2 regions of the Massilia suwonensis genome follow, and region 2 is predicted to be linked to the other one. Evidence: riboswitches for the same ligand, from Rfam matches in the RefSeq annotation. Region 2 holds a riboswitch; the other holds the start of a gene.
The links. A riboswitch is a leader RNA that binds a small molecule or an ion and turns the genes downstream of it on or off. The one in region 2 is predicted to bind thiamine pyrophosphate.
Positions count from the first base shown of each region.

Region 1: linked by a shared signal. The riboswitch ahead of thiC (phosphomethylpyrimidine synthase ThiC) and the one ahead of ACFPQ5_RS13875 (TonB-dependent siderophore receptor) in region 2 are both predicted to bind thiamine pyrophosphate.

Region 1 covers NZ_JBHSMR010000012.1:45,686-53,093, forward strand. The annotation lists gene thiD (bifunctional hydroxymethylpyrimidine kinase/phosphomethylpyrimidine kinase) at 1-42, opposite strand, end outside; gene ACFPQ5_RS07395 (thiazole synthase) at 39-821, opposite strand; gene thiS (sulfur carrier protein ThiS) at 831-1,034, opposite strand; gene thiC (phosphomethylpyrimidine synthase ThiC) at 1,037-2,917, opposite strand; TPP riboswitch at 2,978-3,079, opposite strand; gene ACFPQ5_RS07410 (valine--tRNA ligase) at 3,392-6,181, shown strand; gene ACFPQ5_RS07415 (VOC family protein) at 6,267-6,635, shown strand; gene ACFPQ5_RS07420 (DUF2147 domain-containing protein) at 6,722-7,171, shown strand; gene ACFPQ5_RS07425 (SMR family transporter) at 7,229-7,408, shown strand, end outside.
Region 2 covers NZ_JBHSMR010000013.1:1,298,328-1,305,735, forward strand. The annotation lists gene ACFPQ5_RS13855 (MFS transporter) at 1-304, shown strand, start outside; gene dkgB (2,5-didehydrogluconate reductase DkgB) at 324-1,127, shown strand; gene ACFPQ5_RS13865 (glutathione S-transferase) at 1,124-1,822, opposite strand; gene ACFPQ5_RS13870 (DUF535 family protein) at 2,101-3,060, shown strand; TPP riboswitch at 3,210-3,309, shown strand; gene ACFPQ5_RS13875 (TonB-dependent siderophore receptor) at 3,400-5,520, shown strand; gene ACFPQ5_RS13880 (AAA family ATPase) at 5,524-6,048, opposite strand; gene pnuC (nicotinamide riboside transporter PnuC) at 6,045-6,638, opposite strand; gene ACFPQ5_RS13890 (alpha/beta hydrolase family protein) at 6,872-7,408, shown strand, end outside.

The DNA of each region.
Region 1 (7,408 bases), on a different contig from region 2:
CGGGTCGAGGCCGGCGAAGACCAGTACCGAGGGAACCGTCACGCGATGCGTCCTTCGACCGGCGAGGACGGCGCGGCCGCGAAGCGCCTGGGCATGCGCCCGGCCAGGTAAGCTTCACGGCCGGCCTGCACCGCCAGCTTCATCGCCCGCGCCATGCGCACCGGCTCGCGCGCGTGAGCGATCGCGGAATTCATCAGCACGCCGTCGCAGCCGAGCTCCATGGCGATGGCCGCATCCGATGCCGTGCCGACGCCGGCATCGACCAGCACCGGCACCCTGGCCTGCTCGATGATCAGACTCAGGTTCCACGGATTGAGGATGCCCATGCCGGAGCCGATCAGGGACGCGAGCGGCATCACGGCCACGCAGCCGATGTCCTGCAGGATGCGCGCCTGCACCGGGTCGTCGCTGCAGTAGACCATCACGTCGAAGCCGTCGCGCACCAGGACTTCCGCCGCCTTCAGTGTCTCCGGCATGTGCGGGAACAGCGTCGTCTCGTCGCCCAGCACTTCGAGCTTCACCAGCTTGTGCCCGTCGAGCAGCTCGCGCGCCATTTGCAGCGTGTAGACGGCATCCTGCGCGTTGTAGCAGCCAGCCGTATTCGGCAGGATCGTGAAATCCTTTGGCGGCAGCACGTCGAGCAGGCTGGGCGCATGCGGGTCCTGGCCGATGTTCACGCGCCGGATCGCCACCGTCACGATCTCGGCCTCGGCCGCCAGCGTAGCTTCCCGGGTTTCATCGAGGCTGCGGTACTTGCCGCTGCCGACCAGCAGGCGCGAGCGATATTGTTTGCCTGCGATAGTAAGTGGGTTGTCGTTCATGTTGTCCTTTCAGCCGCCGCCGATGGCGCGCACGATGTCCACGCGGTCGCGCTGCGCCAGCAGCCGTCCGCTCCATTCCTGGCGCCGCACCACTTCGCGGTTGACGGCCAGCGCCATGGCCTGCCCTTCGATGCCGAGCGCGCGCACCAGGTCGCCCAGGGTCTGGCCCGCCGGCAGGCGATAGGCCGCGCCATTGAGTTCAATGTCGAGCATGTTCATACCTCGCGGTACAGCTTGGCGCCGCCGCGCACGAACTCGATCGCCTTTTCGCGCATGCCCTGGTCCGCATAGGCGCGCACTTCCTGGGTGATCTTCATCGAGCAGAAATGCGGCCCGCACATCGAGCAGAAGTGCGCGACCTTGGCCGATTCCTTCGGCAGCGTGGCGTCGTGGAAGGCGCGCGCCCTGTCCGGGTCGAGGCCGAGGTTGAACTGGTCTTCCCAGCGGAATTCGAAGCGCGCCTTGGACAGGGCGTTGTCGCGGATCTGGGCACCCGGGTGGCCCTTGGCCAGGTCGGCCGCGTGGGCCGCGATCTTGTAGGTGATGATCCCTTCCTTGACGTCGGCCTTGTCGGGCAAACCAAGGTGCTCCTTCGGCGTCACGTAGCACAGCATGGCGGTGCCGAACCAGCCGATGTGGGCGGCGCCGATGCCGGAGGTGATGTGGTCGTAGCCCGGCGCGATGTCGGTGGTCAAAGGGCCGAGCGTGTAGAACGGCGCTTCCATGCAGCCATCGAGCTGCAGGCGCATGTTCTCGCGGATCAGGTGCAGCGGAACGTGGCCCGGCCCTTCGATCATGGTCTGCACCTCGTGCTTCCACGCAATCTGCGTCAGTTCGCCGAGGGTCGCGAGTTCGGCCAGCTGGGCTTCGTCGTTGGCGTCGTAGATCGAGCCGGGGCGCAGGCCGTCGCCCAGGCTGAAGGCGACGTCGTAAGCCTTCATGATGGCGCAGATGTCCTCGAAGTGCGTGTAGAGGAAGGATTCCCGGTGATGCGCCAGGCACCATTTCGCCATGATCGAACCGCCGCGCGAGACAATGCCGGTCAGGCGTTTGGCCGTCATCGGCACGTAGGCCAGGCGCACGCCGGCGTGGATCGTAAAATAGTCGACGCCCTGCTCGGCCTGTTCGATCAGGGTGTCGCGGTAGATCTCCCAGGTGAGGTCCTCGGCCTTGCCGTTCACCTTTTCCAGCGCCTGGTAGAGGGGAACCGTACCGATCGGCACCGGGCTGTTACGCACGATCCATTCGCGCGTTTCGTGGATGTGCTTGCCGGTGGAGAGGTCCATCACGTTGTCGGCGCCCCAGCGGATCGCCCAGGTCATCTTTTCCACTTCCTCGCCGATCGAGGACGTGACGGCCGAGTTGCCGATGTTGGCGTTGATCTTGACGAGGAAGTTGCGGCCGATGATCATCGGCTCGCTTTCCGGATGGTTGATGTTGGCCGGGATGATGGCGCGCCCGCGTGCGACTTCCTCGCGCACGAATTCCGGCGTGATTTCAGGCGGGATGGCGGCGCCGAAGGACTGGCCCGGATGCTGGCGGCCGAGCAGTTCGGCCATGCGCCGGCCCTGCGGCCCTCCCGCTTCCAGCTGCGCCAGGTATTCCTTGCGGCGCAGGTTTTCGCGCAGGGCCACGAATTCCATCTCGGGCGTGACGATGCCGCGCCGCGCATAGTGCATTTGCGTGACGTTGGCGCCCTCCTTCGCGCGGCGCGGTTTCCTTTGCAGCCCGAAGCGCAGCGCGTCCAGGCTGGCATCCTGCAGGCGCTCGGCGCCAAAGGCGGAGCTGGGGCCGGGCAGCTCCTCGGTATCGCCGCGCTCGTCGATCCAGTCGCGGCGCATGGCCGGCAGGCCGCGCCGGATGTCGATCTGCGCGGCCGGGTCGGTATAAGGGCCGGAAGTGTCGTAGACGAAGACCGGCGGATTGACTTCGCCGCCGAAGCTGTCGGGCGTCGGGCTTTGCGCGATCGAACGCATCGGCACCCGGATGTCGGGGCGGCTGCCTTCGATGTAGACCTTGGTCGAATTCGGGAAGGATGCGATGGCGGCCGTGTCCACCGTGGCGGTGGCGGCGTCAAACTCTAGTCGTGCATTCATGTGGCTCCTTTGGGCAGGAGCCAGCAAAGGAGGCCGAAGATGCAGGCGTGCGTGCGCACGACCGTGTCTCGGAAGCTTCCCTTCGCTGGCATTATCCAGATCAGGTTCAGAGGGTATTTCTCACCCGCGCACCGTCAGTGCGCAGGACCCCTAGCGTGTGCTGCCGTGTAGCAGCGAGCGGATTATAGCTGCTTCGGTAGCATTGACAAGCAAATAATCTCTGTACATGGGGTCGAATCCGCGTGGGCTCGGAGAGCCCACCCTACGGGTACCGTTATTGGCAAGTTCATACGAAACCCCATTAGTTGGCTCCTTCCGTAGGGTGGGCACTCTGTGCCCAAGCGGATTCGAGACACCGATAACGGAACACGCAACAGCGCCACGGCCGCCGAAAATTCGCATCCCCGGCAAGACCGCTTCCCCTCCCTCCTCCTCTATAATGGCTCTTTTCGCACATTCAAACGCCATCACATCATGGAATTAGCCAAGTCTTTCGAGCCCGCCGACATCGAGCAATACTGGCGCGCCGAGTGGGAACAGCGCGGTTACTTCACCGCCACCCTCGACGCCGACAAACCATCGTTCAGCATCCAGCTGCCGCCGCCGAACGTGACGGGCACGCTGCACATGGGCCATGCCTTCAACCAGACCGTGATGGATGGCCTGACGCGCTACTACCGCATGCGCGGCTATAACACCGCCTGGATTCCGGGCACCGACCACGCCGGCATCGCGACCCAGATCGTGGTCGAGCGCCAGCTCGACGCCCAGAAGATCTCGCGCCACGACCTCGGCCGCGACGCCTTCATCGAGAAGGTCTGGGAGTGGAAGGAAAAGTCGGGCAACACCATCACCGGCCAGATGCGCCGCCTGGGCGCCTCGCCCGACTGGCAGCGCGAGTACTTCACGATGGACGAGACGCGCTCGAAGGTCGTGTCCGAAGTCTTCGTGCGCCTGTACGAGCAGGGCCTGATCTACCGCGGCAAGCGCCTGGTCAACTGGGACCCGGTGCTGGGCACCGCCGTCTCCGACCTGGAAGTCGATTCGGTCGAGGAAGACGGTTCGATGTGGTACATCCGCTATCCGCTGGCGGACGGCTCCGGCTCGCTGACGGTGGCGACTACCCGTCCTGAAACCATGCTGGGCGACGTGGCCGTGGCGGTCGATCCGACCGACGAGCGCTATACGCACCTGCACGGCAAGATGTTGAAATTGCCGCTGACCGGCCGCGAGATCCCGGTCATCGCCGACTCCTACGTCGACAAGGAGTTCGGCACCGGCTGCGTGAAGATCACGCCGGCGCACGACTTCAACGACTACGCCGTCGGCCAGCGCGCGGGCCTCGCGCCGATCACGATCATGACGCTCGACGCCAAGATCAACGAGAACGCACCAAGCCAGTACCAGGGCATGGACCGCTTCGCCGCGCGCAAGCAGATCGTGGCCGACCTGGAAGCGCAAGGTTTCCTCGAGCAGATCAAGCCCCATAAACTGATGGTCCCGCGCGGCGACCGTACCGGCGTCGTCATCGAGCCGATGCTGACCGACCAGTGGTTCGTCGCCATGACCAAGCCGGCGCCGGAAGGCACCTTCAATCCGGGCAAATCGATCACCGAAGTGGCCCTGGAAAAGGTCGCCAGCGGCGAGATCAAGTTCGTGCCCGAGAACTGGAGCACGACCTACAACCAGTGGCTGGGTAACATCCAGGACTGGTGCATCTCGCGCCAGCTGTGGTGGGGCCACCGCATCCCGGCCTGGTTCGACGAAGCCGGGAACATCATCGTCGCCCGCGACGAGGAAGAAGCCAAGGCCAAGGCTGCCGCACAAGGCATCACGGGCGCACTGCGCCGCGACGAAGACGTGCTGGACACCTGGTTCTCGTCGGCCCTCGTCCCCTTCTCGACCATGGGCTGGCCGGAAGAGACGCCGGACATGAAGATGTTCCTGCCGTCGTCCGTGCTGGTGACCGGCTTCGACATCATCTTCTTCTGGGTCGCGCGCATGGTCATGATGACCGCGCACTTCACCAACAAGGTGCCGTTCGAGACCGTGTACGTGCACGGCCTGGTGCGCGATTCGCAGGGCCAGAAGATGTCGAAGTCGAAGGGCAATACGCTCGACCCGATCGACCTGATCGACGGCATCGACGTCGAGTCGCTGGTGGCCAAGCGTACCGCGGGCCTGATGGACCCGCGCGCGGCCGAGAAGATCGCGAAAGCCACGCGTAAAGAGTTCCCGAACGGGATCCCGGCCTTCGGCACCGACGCCGTCCGCTTCACCATGGCCAGCTACGCCTCCCTGGGCCGCAACATCAACTTCGACCTGGGCCGCGCCGAGGGCTACCGCAACTTCTGCAACAAGCTGTGGAACGCGACCCGCTTCGTGATGATGAACACGGAAGGCAAGGACTGCGGCCAGCCGGACGAAGCGGACCTGTCGCCGGCCGACCGCTGGATCATCTCGCTGATGAACCGCGTCGAGCTGGAAGTGGCGAAGGGCTTTGCCGACTACCGCTTCGACAATATCGCCAGCGCCATCTATAAATTCGTCTGGGACGAGTACTGCGACTGGTACCTGGAAGTGGCCAAGGTCTCGGTCCAGCAGGGCACCGAGGCGCAGCAGCGCGCCACCCGCCACACGCTTCTGCGCGTGCTGGAAGTGATCCTGCGCCTGGCGCATCCGGTGATTCCGTTCGTGACCGAAGCGCTGTGGCAGGCGATCGCGCCGCTGGCCGGCAAGACCGGCGATTCGATCATGCTGCAGCCCTACCCGGTCGCCAACGAAGCCCTGATCAACGAAGGTGCCGAAGCCTGGATGGCGCAGCTGAAGGATCTCACCAACGCCACCCGTAACCTGCGCGGCGAGATGAAACTGTCGCCGTCGGTGCGCGTGCCGCTGATCGTCGAGCCGGGCAGCGAAGAGGACCGCGCCAACATGGCCGGCTTCGCGCCCTTCATCCAGTCGCTCGGCAAGCTCGCCGAGGTGCAGATCGTCGACGCGCTGCCGGAATCGCCGGCCGCCGTCTCGATCGTCGGCACGACCAAGCTGATGCTGAAGGTCGAAATCGACGTCAAGGCCGAACGCGAGCGCCTCTCGAAGGAGATCGCGCGCCTGGAAGGCGAGATCGCCAAGGCCAACGGCAAGCTGTCGAGCGAGAGTTTTGTCGCCCGTGCGCCGGCCGCGGTGGTGGCGCAGGAGAAGGAACGCGTGGCGAACTTCTCGGCGACGCTGGCGAAGATGCAGGAGCAGCTGGCAAAATTGTAAACTGAGCTGGCTGCGGGCTAAAATGGCCTGATCCGAAACGCGGCTCCGGCCGCGTTTTTTTTATCCTTGTAGTGAAGGAGACCGCATGATCCGCGACCACATGTACGTGCTGGCAGTCCACGACCTCGAACGTTCCGCCGCCTTCTATCGCGACGCCCTCGGCTTCGCGGTGCACGAGATGGGCGACCCGGGCTGGCGCATGTTCGTGCGCGACGGCTGCCGCATCATGGCCGGCGAATGCCGCGACGCGATGCCCGTGGCGGACACAGGCTTTCACTCGTATTTTGCTTACCTTGTGGTAGAGGACGCCGATGCCGAATATGCGCGGGTGGCTGCGGCCGGCACCGAGATCACCAAGCCGCTCAGAAGCGAACCCTGGGACATGCGCGAATTCGGCCTGCGCACGGTCGATGGCCACCGCATCATGATCGGGCACGAACTGCCGGGCGCCTGAAACATCCGGCAACGTTTTTATTGCCAAGTTGCGTACAGGGTTTGCTACACTGCGGCCAGCGACACCACAACAATGGAGACATCACCATGCGCCCCCTGATCAAAGCCGGCCTCCTGGCCACCATGCTGTTCACCAGTGCCGCCGCCCTGGCCCAGAATAATTCGCCGGTCGGCGTCTGGAAGACCATCGACGATGAAACCGGCAAGCCGAAAGCCCTGGTGCGCATTACCGAGGAAAACGGCGCCCTGCAGGGCAAGATCGAGAAGCTGTTCCGCGGCCCGAACGAAGACCAGAACCCGAAATGCACCGCGTGCACCGACTCGCGCAAGGACCAGCCGATGATCGGCTTGACGATCGTCTCGGGCCTCAAGAAGGATGGCAACGAATATACCGGCGGCGAGATCCTCGATCCGGCCAAGGGCAAGGTCTACAAGAGCAAGGCCACCCTGCGCGACGGCGGCCAGAAGCTGGAAGTGCGCGGCTATATCGGCGCGCCGATGTTCGGCCGCTCGCAAGTCTGGCAGCGCGAGCAGTAAGCCGCGCCTGCCCCACACAAGCGGCCCGCGCGGCCGCTTTTTTTATCTTTATGAGTTATGACGCTCTACCAAAGCTACCTCTTCCTGGGCCTGGCCATCGTGGTCGAGGTGATCGGCACCACGGCGCTGAAGGCGACCGAGAATTTCACGCGCCTGGGGCCGAGCGTGCTCACGGTGGTCTGCTATGCGGCCTCGTTTTATCTGCTGACCTTCAGTTTGAAGGTGCTGCCGACGGGG
Region 2 (7,408 bases):
GGGCGCGGTCGCCTTCGGCAACGTGCCGGCCCTGCAGCTCTACGTCGTCCAGCGTGCCGAGCGTGACGTGCCGCAGGCGGTCGACATGGCTTCGGGCCTGAACATCGCGGCCTTCAACCTCGGCATCGCGCTGGGCGCCTGGGGCGGCGGGCTGATCTTCAAACACCTGGGCCTGATGGCGACGCCGCCGATCGGCGCCCTGGTCGTGGTCGGCGCGCTGGCCTTGACCACCCTTGCCGGCCGGCTCGACCGCCGCGAAGCACGCCGCCAGCCGGCCGTCGTCGAACAAGCAGAACTCGTCTAATCGTTTATAAGGAATCCACATGATCAACATGCCCACCATCGGCGCCGGCACCTTCCGCCTGCAAGGCCAGACCGCCATCGACAGCGTCGCCAACGCGCTGGACCTCGGCTACCGCCACATCGACACCGCCCAGATCTACGGCAACGAAGCAGAAGTCGGCGCGGCGCTGGCCGCCAGCGGCGTGCCGCGCGACGAGGTCTTCGTCACCACCAAGATCTGGACCGAGCACCTGGCCGGCGAGGCCCTGCTCCCCAGCCTGAAGGAGAGCCTGCGCAAGCTGCGCCTCGACCAGCTCGACCTGACCCTGATCCACTGGCCGTCGCCGAACGGCGCAGTGCCGGTGGCCGAATCGATGACCGCCCTGCTGGAAGCGCGCGAACTCGGCCTGACGCGCGCGATCGGCGTCTCGAACTTCACGATCCCGCTGATGCGGCAGGCGATCGATGCGGTCGGCGCGGCCAACATCGCCACCAACCAGGTCGAACTCCACCCCTACCTGCAGAATCGCAAGGTGGCTGCCTTCGCCCGTGAACACGGGGTCAAGCTGACGGCCTACATGCCGCTCGCCTACGGCAAGGTGCTGGACGACGCCGTCATCCAGGCGATCGCGTCGCGCCTGCAGGCGACGCCGGCCCAGGTCACGCTGGCCTGGCTGCTGGCGCGCGGCTACACCGTGATCCCGTCGTCGACGCGGCGCGAGAACCTGGCCGGCAACCTGGCGTCAAACAGCCTCGTGTTAAGCCCGGACGACCTGGCCGCCATCGACGCCCTCGACCGCAACGAGCGCCTGGTCAGCCCGGATTTCGCCCCAGGCTGGGACTAAGAATCCAGTTCCGGATAGCGCCGGAAGATGCCCTCTTCGTTGAAGGGAATCCGGCGCGGCGACTGCAAATAGGCGGCAATGCGCGGACGCGCCGCGACACGCCCGCGCAAGGCCGCCAGGTTCGGATGCTGCGCCAGCGCCCGCGCCGTCGCTTTCGGGAAGGCGTAATCCAGCCCTTCGAGCAGCTGGAACAGCGACAGGTCGGCATAGGTCACGTTCGCACCCAGCAGGTAATCCTTCTCTCCCAGCACCCCGCTGAAATACGCGAAAAACTTCGGAACGCGCGCCGCCGTGAAATCCTGCGCGCGGCGCAGCGCTTCGGCTTTCTGGTCTTCGTAATACAGTCCGCTGCCCACCGGGTGGTGGGTGTCGTGCGCCTCGGCTACCAGGTCGGCGATCGTCAGCTGGAGCTGGTGGACCCAGAGGCGCCCGGCCGTATCCTGCGGCGCCAGGCCGTGGCGTTCGCCGAGATACATCAGGATCGCCGCCGTCTGCCCGATCGTCATGCCCTCGGCGCGCAGGAAAGGCGGCGCGAAACTGGGCGTCGGCCCCTCCTTCAATGTCGCCATCAAGGCATCGACGCCGCCCGGTCCACGTGCGACGTCCTCGTAATCCTCTCCCGCTTCCTCCAGCGCCAGGCGGACGAATTCGCCCCGTCCCTGGATGCTCGGCCAATACAATAGTTCGTAAGCCATGGCGCCCTCCTCTGGGTGAAAAGCCGAGTATGAAACGGAATCCGGTCATGCAGCGCGCCGATCGTGCTAATCTTGCAATAGAGAATGTCGGTTGCCGGCAAGAAAAGACGAATTGAAGGAGAACCACGATGCTGACCATGCGTACGGGCGGTGAGGATGAGTGCGCCCAAAATATTGCCTCAGAGAATCTATTTCCCTTGAGCAATCGCACCGCCGAGACGAACCGGGTAGGACAACATGAAGTCGTCCGCAACCCGCCGTCTTCCACGGAGTGTCCGATGATCTTCGCGCACCTCACCCGCTACTGGCTGGCCCGCCGCAAGGAGCTGTCCGTCTCGTCCTGGCTGCTGTCGGTGCTGCGCAGCGCCCGCGTCCTGCGGTTTTACCGCGACCATGCGGCGCTATGCCAGCTCGACGTCTACCGCAATCATGTGATGGCGCCGCCCAACGACGATCCCTTCCACCACCTGAGCCACCGCGGCTACCTGGTGCAAGGCCTGAGCGCCCGCCAGCGCGTGCAGTGCGTGCTGTCGCACTACCGCTTCGAGGAAACCACCTTCGACGCGGCCTACAAGAAGGCCGTGTATGCCGACGGCGGCCTGGTCCTGTGGCAGCACAGCGTGGGCGAGCATGCCTTCCTGATCCGCCTCGAGATGGCCTCGCGCATGAATGCCGAGGGCGACCTGACGATCGCGCTGGTCGCCGACGGCAAGGTGCTGCACCGGCTGTCCTACTCGTGGGTCGACGGCGCGATCGCCGGCGTCCAGGCGCCGCTGGTGCCCTTCGTCGCCCGTAACCAGGGCCGCTGGACCGACTCGGGCGAGGCCTTCGACGCCTTCGAAGCCTGCTTCCCCAACAATTCGCCGAGCTTCTTCTGCTTCGCCGCGATGCAGGGCCTGGCGCAGGCGGTCGGCATGGAGCAAGTGCTGGCCGTGAAGTGCACCTCGCACATCGCCTACGATCCGGAAGAGATCAAGCATTTCGCCAACGCCTACGACGGTTTCTGGCGCGTGCTGGGCGGCGTCGAGCTGGCGGGCGACGCCTGGCAGGTAGCACTCCCCTTCTACCTGAAGCCGCTGGCCGACATGCCCTCGAAACACCGCAAGCGCGCCGCCCAGCGCCGCGAATACTGGCGCGCCATCGGCGACAGCACGCGCGCCACGCTGCAGCGCCACCTGCTGCATGCGCGCTCGCACCACGAGCATGCGGCGCCGCTGCGGGAGACGGTGGACGTCTAAACGGACAAGCACACGTAGGGTGGAGTCCCGACTCCACGCGGTCGGGCGCTTGCATACCGAAACTCTGCGCATCGACCGTACCGCGTGGAGTCAGGACTCCACCCTACATTGACAGAAGCACCACGGTCGGCACTGGCCGTGTTACACTCGCGCCTCGCTAGGGGTCCTGGAACTGCATGTTCCGGGTGAGAGATACCCTTCGTACCTGATCTGGATAATGCCAGCGAAGGAAAGCGCGCCAAGCAGTTCACACCTTGTTTGCCCTTCCCCCACGTTGGCTCCGGCTTTTATAAAAAGCAGTGCGCCATCTCCGCGTGGCGTGCGAAAGCGAGCAAACCAATGAAACCCGTCTTCAAGCATTCCCTCCTCGCCTGCGCCCTCGCGCAAGCCTTCGCCGTCCAGGCGCAAACCGCCGAACCGGTCGCTTCCGTCCTCGTCACCGGCAGCAAGTGGACGGTCAGCGACCGCGCCAGCATCGGCGGCTTCGCCGAGCTGCCGATGCTGGACATCCCGGCCTCGGTGGTCGCCATCGGCCGCAGCCAGATGCAGGACCTGTCGATCCGCTCGGCCAGCGACGCCGCGCAGTACGACGCCTCGGTCGGCGACGCCTACAACGCGGTCGGCTATGCCGAGCAGTTCTCGATCCGTGGCTTCAAGCTGAACAACAATTCGGGCTACCGCAAGGACGGCATCGCGATCGCCGGCGACACGCAAATCCCGCTCGAGAACAAGGAACGCTTCGAGCTGCTGAAAGGCGTGGCCGGCCTGCAGGCGGGCCTGGCCGCACCGGGCGGCGTGATCAACTTCGTGACCAAGCGCCCGACGGATACCCCGCTGCGTTCGGTGACGGTGGAAGCGCGCGAGCGCGGCAGCCTGCACGGGGAGCTTGACATCGGCGGCCGCTTCGAAGACACCCGCTTCGGCTATCGCATCAACGCCGCCGCCGACCGCCTGCGCTCGTATGTGCGCGGCGCCGACGGCAAGCGCCAGTTCGCATCCGGCGCCTTCGACTGGCAGATCACGCCTGATGCGAAACTGGAACTCGACATGGACTTCCAGCACAAGGAGCAGATCACCGCGCCCGGCTACCAGCTGATCCGCGGCACCGACCTGCCGGCGAACGTGTCGCCGAAAGTCCTGCTCAACGCCCAGCCCTGGACCAAACCGGTCGACACCGACAGCGCCAACCTCGGCCTGCGCTTCGCCTACCGCCTGAACGCCGACTGGAACGCCACGATCGGCGCCAACAAGCACTGGTTCAAGCGCGACGACTACACCGCCTTCCCGTACGGCTGCAGCAACGAGGGCGACGGCTACTATCCGGGTTACTGCTCGAACGGCGACTACGACGTCTACGACTACCAGAGCGTGGGCGAGCGCAAGACCCCGTTCGGCCTGCAGGCCCAGCTCCAGGGCCGCCTGAGCACGGGCGGCGTGCGGCACCTGCTCACCCTGGGCACCAGCTACGCCGAGCGCCACAACAGCTACGGCGACTACGTCTACGACTACGCCGGCTACAGCAACATCTACCAGCCGCTGGTCACCGATCCGGCGCCGGGCAATCCAAGCACCGGCCCGGCCTACGAACGATTCAGCGACCGCGAACGCGCCATCTACGTGCAGGACATCGTGACCCTGTCGCCCCAGCTCGCCGTGCACGCCGGCCTGCGTTACGTGAAGATCGACAGCACCCAGCAGCCCGAGTCCGATCAGCCGTGGGTCAGCGACAAAGCCTCGTTCGCGCTGCCGAACGTCTCGCTGGTCTACAGCCCCACCAAGAACTGGAACGTCTACGGCACGCTGGCGCACGGCCTGGAATCGGGCGGCGTCTCGCCGATCGAGACCGACAATCCGAACGAAGACCTGGGCCCGAACCGCTCCAAGCAGATCGAATTCGGCGTCAAGGGTATCGCCGGCAAGGACGTGTCGGTCGGCGCCGCCGTGTTCCAGATCACCTCTGGCCTGGAATACACCGATGCGAACAACCTCTTTGTGCGCAACGGCCAGCGCAAGCACCGCGGCCTGGAACTGTCGGCCCAGCGCGCCACCGGCGGCCTCGCCTACGGCGCCTCGCTGCTGGCCCTGCGCGCGCGCCAGGAAGACACGGGTGACGCGACGCTGGACGGCAAGCGCGTGACCAATGTGCCGGACTTGAAGACGACCGTCTGGGCAGAATATGCGGTAGCGAACGTGTCGGGCCTGAAGCTGAACGGCCAATGGCAGTACGCCGGCAAGAAGACCTTCGATCCGGCCAACACGGTCGACGTGCCGGGCTATCACGTGGTGGGACTGGGCGCCGCCTACGGCATGAAGATGGGCGCGACGCGCGTCACCCTGCGCGCCCGCGTCGACAACCTGTTCGACAAATTCTACTGGCGCGACGTCACCCAGGACCTGGGCGGCTACCTGCTGCCAGGCGCGCCGCGCACCTTCCGCCTGTCGGCACAGTTCGACTTTTAAAACTTAAAAAGGCGCGAGCACTTTCAGCGCCGCCTCGACCTGCCGCAGCCTGTGCGGCAGGTCGCTTTCCAGCAGCACGAAGCGGATGCCGCGCGCATCCAGTTCCGCTTCCACCAGCGCGAACACGCGCTGGCGCATCTCTTCCGATTCGCGCATCAGGCCATCCGGGATCCAGGGCGTGTCGGGCGCCGTCACCAGCGTCAGCGCATAGTCGTGGCTGCGCGCAAGCGCTTCCAGCTGCGCATCCACCCGTCCCCAGTACACGCGGCTGTAGAGCGCCGTCATCAGCGGCGTGGTGTCGCAGAACAGGAAGTCGCGTGCCTGCAGCGCGGCCGCGTCCTCGCGCTCCCTTTGCATGCGGGCGATCCCGAACTGGTCCGCTTCGAAAGGCACGCGTCCATGGGTGTCGACGAATTCGCGCAGGTACTCGGGTACCCACACGGTCCCGTAGCGCTGCGCCAGCGCCTGGCACAGGGTCGACTTGCCGGACGACTCGGCGCCCAGCACGGCGATGCGGCGCACGCTCATGACTGTACCTTCGCCAGCTTGCTCCAGGCGCGCAGCCCGCGCGCGGCCAGCACCACGAAGACCGCATACAGCACCGCCGTCACGTGCAGGTCCTTGAACACGTACAGGCCGACATACAGCACGTCGACGATCACCCATACGTGCCAGTTCTCGACTTTTTTACGCGCCAGCAGCAGCTGGCCGACCAGGCTGCCGGCCGTGAGGAAGCCGTCGATGTGCGGCACGTCGGTGTTCGTGTAGTTCGCCAGGAACCAGGACAGCGCGAGGAAGGCCGCGCCCCATCCCAGCAGCGCCCAGCTCCAGCCGGCGCGGTCCAGGCGCGTGACGACCAGCTTCGTCTCTTCGGTCCCGCGCAGCCACTGCCACCAGCCCCAGACCGATGCGGCGATGAAGACCAGCTGCAGGCCGCTGTCGCCGTACAGGCGCGCATCGAAGAACACGACGGCATAGGTGCTCGACGAGGCGATCGAGAACAGCCAGGCCCAGTGGTTCTGGCGGATGTTGAGCAGGACGGTAGTGACCGCGAGGGCGAAGGAGATCAGTTCGAGCGGGGTGGTACTGAAGCCGAACAGGGCAAGGGTGTCGTTCATGCGTGGGTCGCGCAAGCCCGGGATGCGTCAGGGCGCGCGGGGCATGTCGGGAAAAAGGTCGAGCTCATCGGGCTGGCGAGTATGCACCTGCGGAGCTGAATATGCAATGGAAGTAGCAAGTCGCGATAGCGCCACATGTTATCAAAAAGAATTTTCTATCTGGAAATAGCATTGTTATACTGAAACACTTATGTGGATCACTGGCATCCCGACATCACTATCAGGAGACGTTCATGCGTATGTATTTCGCGGCCATTTGCGCAGCCGCGCTGGCGGTCGCCCCAAGCCTCGCCCAGGCGGCGGCGCCGACAGTACCCCTCGCCGACTTCGTCCACGAGGACCAGTTCTCGAACCCGCGCCTCTCCCCGGACGGCAAGCACGTGGCGATCACCGTGCGCCTGCCGAGCGGCGACCGTTTCATTCCGGTTCTGATGATGTACACCGTCCCGGAAATGAAGATGACCGGAGCCATCCGCATGAAGGTCTTCGAAGTGCCAGCCAGCTACACCTGGGTCAGCCCGACCCGGCTGGTCGTCGCCAAGGCGCGCGAGTTCGGCTCGCGCGAAGCGCCGCAGATGACGGGCGAAGTGGTCGCGGTCGAACTTGACGGCAGCAAGCAGGCCTACCTGTTCGGTTACGACATGTTCCTGTATTCGAAACAGGGCGAGCGCTACGGTGACGACCATGCCTTCGGCAGTATCGAGGGCATCTCGAACAAGCGCGACGGCCACGTGTTCGTCGGCAGCTACGCCTGGCGCGGAAAGAGCAGC